2 regions of the Phyllobacterium sp. 0TCS1.6A genome follow, and region 2 is predicted to be linked to the other one. Evidence: predicted binding sites of a transcription regulator. Region 2 holds the regulator's gene; the other holds the start of a gene.

Region 1 (3,195 bases), 260 kb from region 2:
GCCCGTCCCATTCGTTTCGACAGGCTCATTTCCCACTGACCGCGCAATGGCATATTCGTGAACAAATTCACCTCAAAGTGACTTCCCCTTGATGCACGCGGCTCTTATCAATCTTCTGGCAATAAATGACTGCCAGATTTGCATTTTTGAGAGAAAGCATGCCGCCTTGCCTCTGCGCATCACGTCAATCCTGGTCCTGATCGGCTCGCCACTTCTGGCTGCTGCGGTCTATGTGCTGCCGGTCTGCGCGCAGGACAGCGGGAAGCGGCCGGACGGCGTGGTCGAACTCTATACGTCGCAGGGTTGCGGCTCGTGCCCGCCGGCCGATGCAGTCCTCAAGGAACTGGCGCGCGAAGGCAACGTCGTCGCCCTCGCCTTTCATGTCGATTACTGGGATTACCGCGGCTGGACGGATACGCTCGCCTTGCCGGAGAACACCGAACGGCAGAACGAGTATCGCCAGACGCTCGGTCTCAACGGCGTTTATACGCCGCAGGCCATCCTGAACGGTCGCGAGCACGTCAACGGGCAGGATGGTGACAAGATCCGTCGCCGCATTGCCGAGATGAAGCAGAATACCTCGGGGCTGACGGTCCCGGTCACACTGTCGAAGACGCCGAAGAAGCGCCTGCTCATCGATATCGGCCAGGGGGCCGTCACGCCGAACCCGGTGCGGGTCCTGCTCGCCTATTTCGACAAGGAGAGCGTGGTTTCCATTCCCGATGGCGAGAATACCGGCCGGCAGGTGAGCTACGCCAACAGCGTGCGCGCCATGGAAACTGTCGGCATGTGGGACGGAAACGCCCAGAAGATCGAGATTCCCTGGAGCGAGATCGCCAGCAAGAAGGCGTCGGGCTGCGCCGTCCTGCTGCAGGAAGTTCTGGGGGAAGACAAGCCGGGGCCGATCATCGGCGCGTCGATCCTGGTCAAGCCCTGACCAAACAAAAACAGGCCGGATGAATCCGGCCTGAGCTATTGGGGCATGTTGCCAGCGCAAACTGATCGAGGCCGGTCCATGGGCGGGGGCTTGGGGTAATGAACCGGCAAGATCAGCTGCACATCGGCAACATGCGAGCGATCGTCGTTTTGGAATCGGGCGCGAGTGCGTTTTTCGGATGGCGAAAATGTGACGGACCATCACCATTCTCTTCAGCACGTATTGCTTCGTGAAAGATTCAGCTGTCGGAGACACTGATAAAACCGGGTGAGTACCGACAACAAAGCTTGAAAAACGTCGCCGATGAGGCCACCCTATTGTCATCCAGGTGTCACACGAGAGATCCGAAGGTGCATGATTGATGGATAGCAGCGCGGGCGGCGGCGAATCGCAACAGGCGAAACTGATACCCCTCAACCGCCAGAGCGACCTTCCCGTCACGTTCAACCGCCGCGAACTGGACCAGATCCTGCGGGTCTATGGCTTCATGGTGTCAGCCGGCGAATGGCGCGACTATGCGATCGACCATCTGAGCGACCGCGCAATATTCTCCATTTTCCGGCGTACCAGCGAAATGCCGATGTTCCGCATCGAGAAGAATCCCAGGCTGACACGCAAACAGGGCGCCTATAGCGTCATCGCGGCAAGCGGCCATATCCTCAAGCGCGGCCATGAACTCGATCGCGTGCTGCGCATATTCGACAAGAGCCTGAGTATCGTCAGGAGCTGATCATTGCAGAGGCGGCTTGTCCGGCAGGGACTCCGAGCCGCCATTCATCTCCAGCTGCATCAGCACCGTATCGAGCCAGCGACCATGTTTGAACCCCGAGGCGCGGATCGTGCCCGAATGTTCGAAGCCGAGCTTGCTATGGAGCCTTACCGAGGCGGATCCGGGATGTCCGTCACCGATCACGGCGATGAACTGGCGGAAGCCGAGGGCGGTGCAATCGGCTATCAGGCGCTCGAGCAGGACTTTCCCCAGCCCCTTTCCCTTCGCCTCCGGCGCGATATAGATCGAATCCTCCACCGTCCACCAATAGGCTGGCCGGGCGCGGAAATAGCTCGCATAGGCATAGCCGATGACAGCGTCGCCCTGCACCGCCACGACATAGGGAAAGCCGCTGCTGGTGATCGCATGGAACCGCGACGTCATTTCGTCGAGGCTCGGCGGATCGATCTCGTAGGTGGCAGTGCCGTTCAGCACCGCGTCACGGTAGATGTCGGTGATTGCACTGAGGTCGGCAGGCTGGGCCGGGCGGATGGTGATATCGGACATGATGTTGGCTTGCACTTGGAGAACAGTCTGGTTTTTCATGCACTGCTTTGCAATCAAGTCAAAGGATTTTCCCGTGCGGGTAACAAAAAAGGGCGGCTCGAAAGCCGCCCTTTTCGCATCGATTCAAACAGCCGCTATTCCCGATTGCCGAGGAACTGGAGCAGGAACATGAACATGTTGACGAAGTCGAGATAGAGCCGAAGCGCACCCATGATCGCCTTGCGGCCATAGGAATCGGCGTCGTCGCCTTCGAAGTACATTTCCTTGATCTGCTGCGTGTCATAGGCAGTCAGGCCAGCGAAGACCAGAACGCCGATCGCCGAGATCGCGAACTGCAGGGCGCTGGACTGAAGGAAGATATTGACCACCGAAGCAAGGATGATGCCGATGACGCCCATGAACAGGAACGAGCTGAAACCTGAAAGATCGCGCTTCGTGGTGTAGCCATAGAGCGAGAGGGCACCGAAGGATGCCGCGGTGATGAAGAACGTCTGGACGATGCTTCCGGTGGTGAACACCAGGAAGACCGATGACAGCGAAGCGCCGACGAGTGCTGCATATACCCAGAATGTGGCCTGCGCTGCCGCGACGCTCATCGACTGGATACGGAAGCTCAGGAAGAACACCGCAGCCAGGGGAGCGAGCATGACGACCCATTTCAGCGGCGAGACGAAGAATGTGACGCCGAAGCTGGTCAGCATCTTGCCGTTGCCCAGTGTCGCTGCCGCGAGACTTGGATCGTTGGTCGTCGTCATGTAGACGAGCGCCAATGCGGCGAGGCCGGTCACGGCAAGACCGACCGCCATCAGATTGTAGACTTTCAACATGTAGCTGCGAAGACCCTGGTCGATCTCCGCGTCCACACGCACTCCGGCCGTCGTACGAGCCTGGATGTTGCGATAGTCAGCCATGGTTTTTCCTCATTTGCTACGTCCCGTCGTGGTGTCGGGAACGATTCCCGGGCGCCGCTGGCGGGACCCCA
Region 2 (3,195 bases):
CGGTCGTTGCGAAGCGGCGCAAGCCGCTTTCGGTGAGGATGGCCGCCAGCGGCACATCATGCGGCTCGTCGGGCACGGTCGCCACCTGCTGGCAGTCGAAGGCGATGCCGACGAGGCGCGGCCGGGCGCCCTTGCGGCGAAGCGCGGCGATCGCCCGGTCGTAATAGCCGGCGCCATAGCCTATGCGATGGCCGCGCGCATCGAAAGCGGCCAGCGGCACCAGCATCAGCTGTGGATCGAGCACGGGCGCATCCTCGGCGGGACCCGACGTGCCGAAGCCCGTCTCCACCATCGCCGCATCGTCGCGATGCTCGCGGAAGACAATGGTCTGCTTGTCGATGATAGCCGGCAGGCAAAGCCGCGCACCGCGCTGGGCCAGCGCGTGCAGCAGCGGCCGCAGGTCGACCTCGGAGCGGATGGGCCAGAAGCCGGAGACGATTTCGCCGGGCGCGACAGGAATAGTCTCGAGCCCCGCTGCCGCGATCCGCTGCGAGGCCTGCGTCCGATATTCGGCGGACAGCGCGTCGCGCCTGGCCAAAGCCTCGAGACGCAGCGTTTTTTTCAGCTCTTTGACGGAAGACGGATGATGCACGCGCTTGTTTTCATGAGGCGCCGGCAAGCCGGCTCGGGATGAAACAGTGGCGTCCACACAACCGATGGAGAAGTCGATCCCGGGAACCTACAAAGTAGGTGGGCGCCGTGTGAAGAGGCCCACGGGCCTCCTCAGGGACAGCTCCCTAAGGGATCATTAAGGCCCCGGGGAATATGTCTCTCCTGTCGAGAAGCGCAGAGCGCCGCGACGAATATAGGACGGGGCACGGTTTTCTGCCAGAGCGCCGATGACGATTTCTGCCGCCGGCGCCGGGCGATGCTTGTTGAAGGCCGGACACCGGGCTACGATGCCGCACCACAGCCCTCACCCGCCCCCTCTCACCCGACCCCACACACCCATGAGACGAGGAAAATCATGACCATCCTGATCCGCCCCCTGCGGCGTTCGGACGAGACCGAATGGCGCCGCCTCTGGACCGGCTATCTCGACTTCTACGAGACCAGCGTTGCCGAGGAAGTCTACCGGACGACGTTCGCGCGCCTGAATTCCGGCGGCGATGGCGAATTCCGCGGCCTCATCGCCGAATGGGACGGCAAGCCGGTCGGGCTGACGCATTTTCTCTACCACCGCCACTGCTGGAGCGTGGCCAATGTCTGCTATCTGCAGGATCTCTATGCCGATCCGGACAGCCGCGGCAAAGGCGTCGGCCGCGCCCTGATCGAGGCGGTCCACGCGCAGGCGAAGGCGGACGATATCCACTCCGTCTACTGGATGACCAACCGGGACAATGAAACGGCGCGCCTGCTCTATGACCGGCTGGCCAAGGTGACGCCCTTCATCAAATATGTGAAGGCGATCTGATCCATCCCAAGACGGGGCGGCGCGCCCGCTGGAATATGCCCTGCCGGCAAACGCCTAGCCGAATGAATAGCCGGCGCCGCGCACCGTGCGGATCGGGTCCGGCGAGCGGCCGACATTGATCGCCTTGCGCAGGCGGCCGACATGGACATCGACCGTGCGGTCGTCGACATAGATATCGGCGCCCCAGACATTGTCGAGCAGCTGGCCGCGCGAGAAAACCCGCCCCGGCGATTGCATGAGGAATTCCAGCAGCCGGAATTCGGTCGGCCCGAGCTTCAGTTCACGCTCCTTGCGGAAGACGCGATGCTGCTCGCGGTCGAGCTTCAGATCGCCGAAGCTGAGGACGTGCGACAACAGGCTCGGATTGACTCGGCGCAGCATGGCCTTGATCCTGGCCAGCAGTTCCGGCGTCGAAAACGGCTTGACCATGTAGTCGTCCGCGCCGGTGGCAAGGCCGCGCACCCGCTCGCTCTCCTCGCCGCGCGCCGTCAGCATGATGATCGGCAGCGTCTCGGTTTCGCGGCGCGTGCGCAGCCGGCGGCATAGCTCGATGCCGGAAAGGCCCGGCAGCATCCAGTCCAGTATGAGCAGGTCCGGAACCTTCTCGCGCAGGGCTATTTCCGCCTCGTCGCCACGGGCGATGGTGTCGACGAGATAACCCTCTGCTTCAAGATTGTATCGAAGCAGGACGCTGAGCGCTTCTTCATCTTCAACTACAGTGATCTTCGGAGCTATGGCCATGAGATTATCCGCTGACTAGAGCAAATCCTGGACGGTGGAACCGGCTTTCCGCGCGGGAACCGAGTGTGACAGGAAGCACCGCAAGGCGCCTCCTCCTGTAAACACCGGCATTCCCGATCCTGGGATCGCCGGTACCGGGTTGCGACGGGTTGCGAAATTCGGCATTGCGATACTAGGACAGGTTGGCTTCATCGACCACGATGCTGTGGGTCTGGTCTTCCTTGGGCCGCTCGGCCGGCAATTGCGAACCGGTGACGATATAATAGACCGTTTCCGCGATATTGGTCGCGTGATCGCCGATCCGCTCGATATTCTTGGCACAGAACAGCAGATGCGTGCAGGCCGAGATATTGCGTGGATCTTCCATCATATAGGTCAGGAGCTCGCGGAAGAGCGAGGTGTACAGCGCATCGATCTCGTCGTCGCGCTCGCGCACGATATTGACCTGCTGGATCGAGCGCGTCGCATAGGCGTCGAGCACGTCCTTCAGCTGCGTCAAGGCGAGTTCGGCGATGGTCTGCAGGCCGCGATAGACGGAGAGCGTCTGCCGCGTTTCCGTCACGGCCACCACGCGCTTGGCAATGTTCTTGCCGAGGTCGCCGATGCGCTCGAGATCGGAGGAAATGCGAATCGTGCCGATGATCTCGCGCAGGTCGATCGCCATGGGCTGGCGCTTGCCGATGATGGTGATCGCCCGCTCGTCGATCTCGCGCTGGCCCGCATCGAGGATGAGGTCGTCCGAGATGACCCTTTGCGCCAGCGCGTTATCGGCATTGACCATGGCCGTGATGGCCTGTTCGACCATGCGCTCGGCATGGCCGCCCATCTCGGCGATCTTGTGGGTGAGGAACTTCAGTTCCTCGTCGTAGGCGCGTACCGTATGCTGGGATTGCAGGTCGGTCATGATTGTTCCTCCACCGCTTAGCCGAAGCGTCCGGTAATGTAGTCCTGTGTGCGCTTTTCGGTCGGATTGGTAAACATCGTCTCGGTATCGCCGACTTCCACCAGATTGCCGAGATGGAACATCGCCGTGCGCTGCG

What was found. The regulator PhoB, encoded in region 2, activates phosphate uptake and scavenging genes when phosphate is short. The targets are predictions, from matches to a motif close to TGTCATNNANCTGTCAT.
Region 1: OSJ75_RS06430 (DUF2794 domain-containing protein) is a predicted target of PhoB. The motif match lies at 1,256-1,272, and genes of this name have one in related genera.

Annotation. Positions count from the first base shown of each region.
Region 1 is NZ_JAPMAB010000002.1:459,834-463,028, forward strand. It holds gene OSJ75_RS06425 (DUF1223 domain-containing protein) at 167-937, shown strand; gene OSJ75_RS06430 (DUF2794 domain-containing protein) at 1,299-1,667, shown strand; gene OSJ75_RS06435 (GNAT family N-acetyltransferase) at 1,668-2,213, opposite strand; gene OSJ75_RS06440 (Bax inhibitor-1/YccA family protein) at 2,348-3,124, opposite strand.
Region 2 is NZ_JAPMAB010000002.1:201,953-205,147, forward strand. It holds gene OSJ75_RS05130 (5-formyltetrahydrofolate cyclo-ligase) at 1-619, opposite strand, end outside; RNA gene ssrS (6S RNA) at 640-796, opposite strand; gene OSJ75_RS05140 (GNAT family N-acetyltransferase) at 968-1,414, shown strand; gene phoB (phosphate regulon transcriptional regulator PhoB) at 1,469-2,155, opposite strand; gene phoU (phosphate signaling complex protein PhoU) at 2,328-3,050, opposite strand; gene pstB (phosphate ABC transporter ATP-binding protein PstB) at 3,077-3,195, opposite strand, start outside.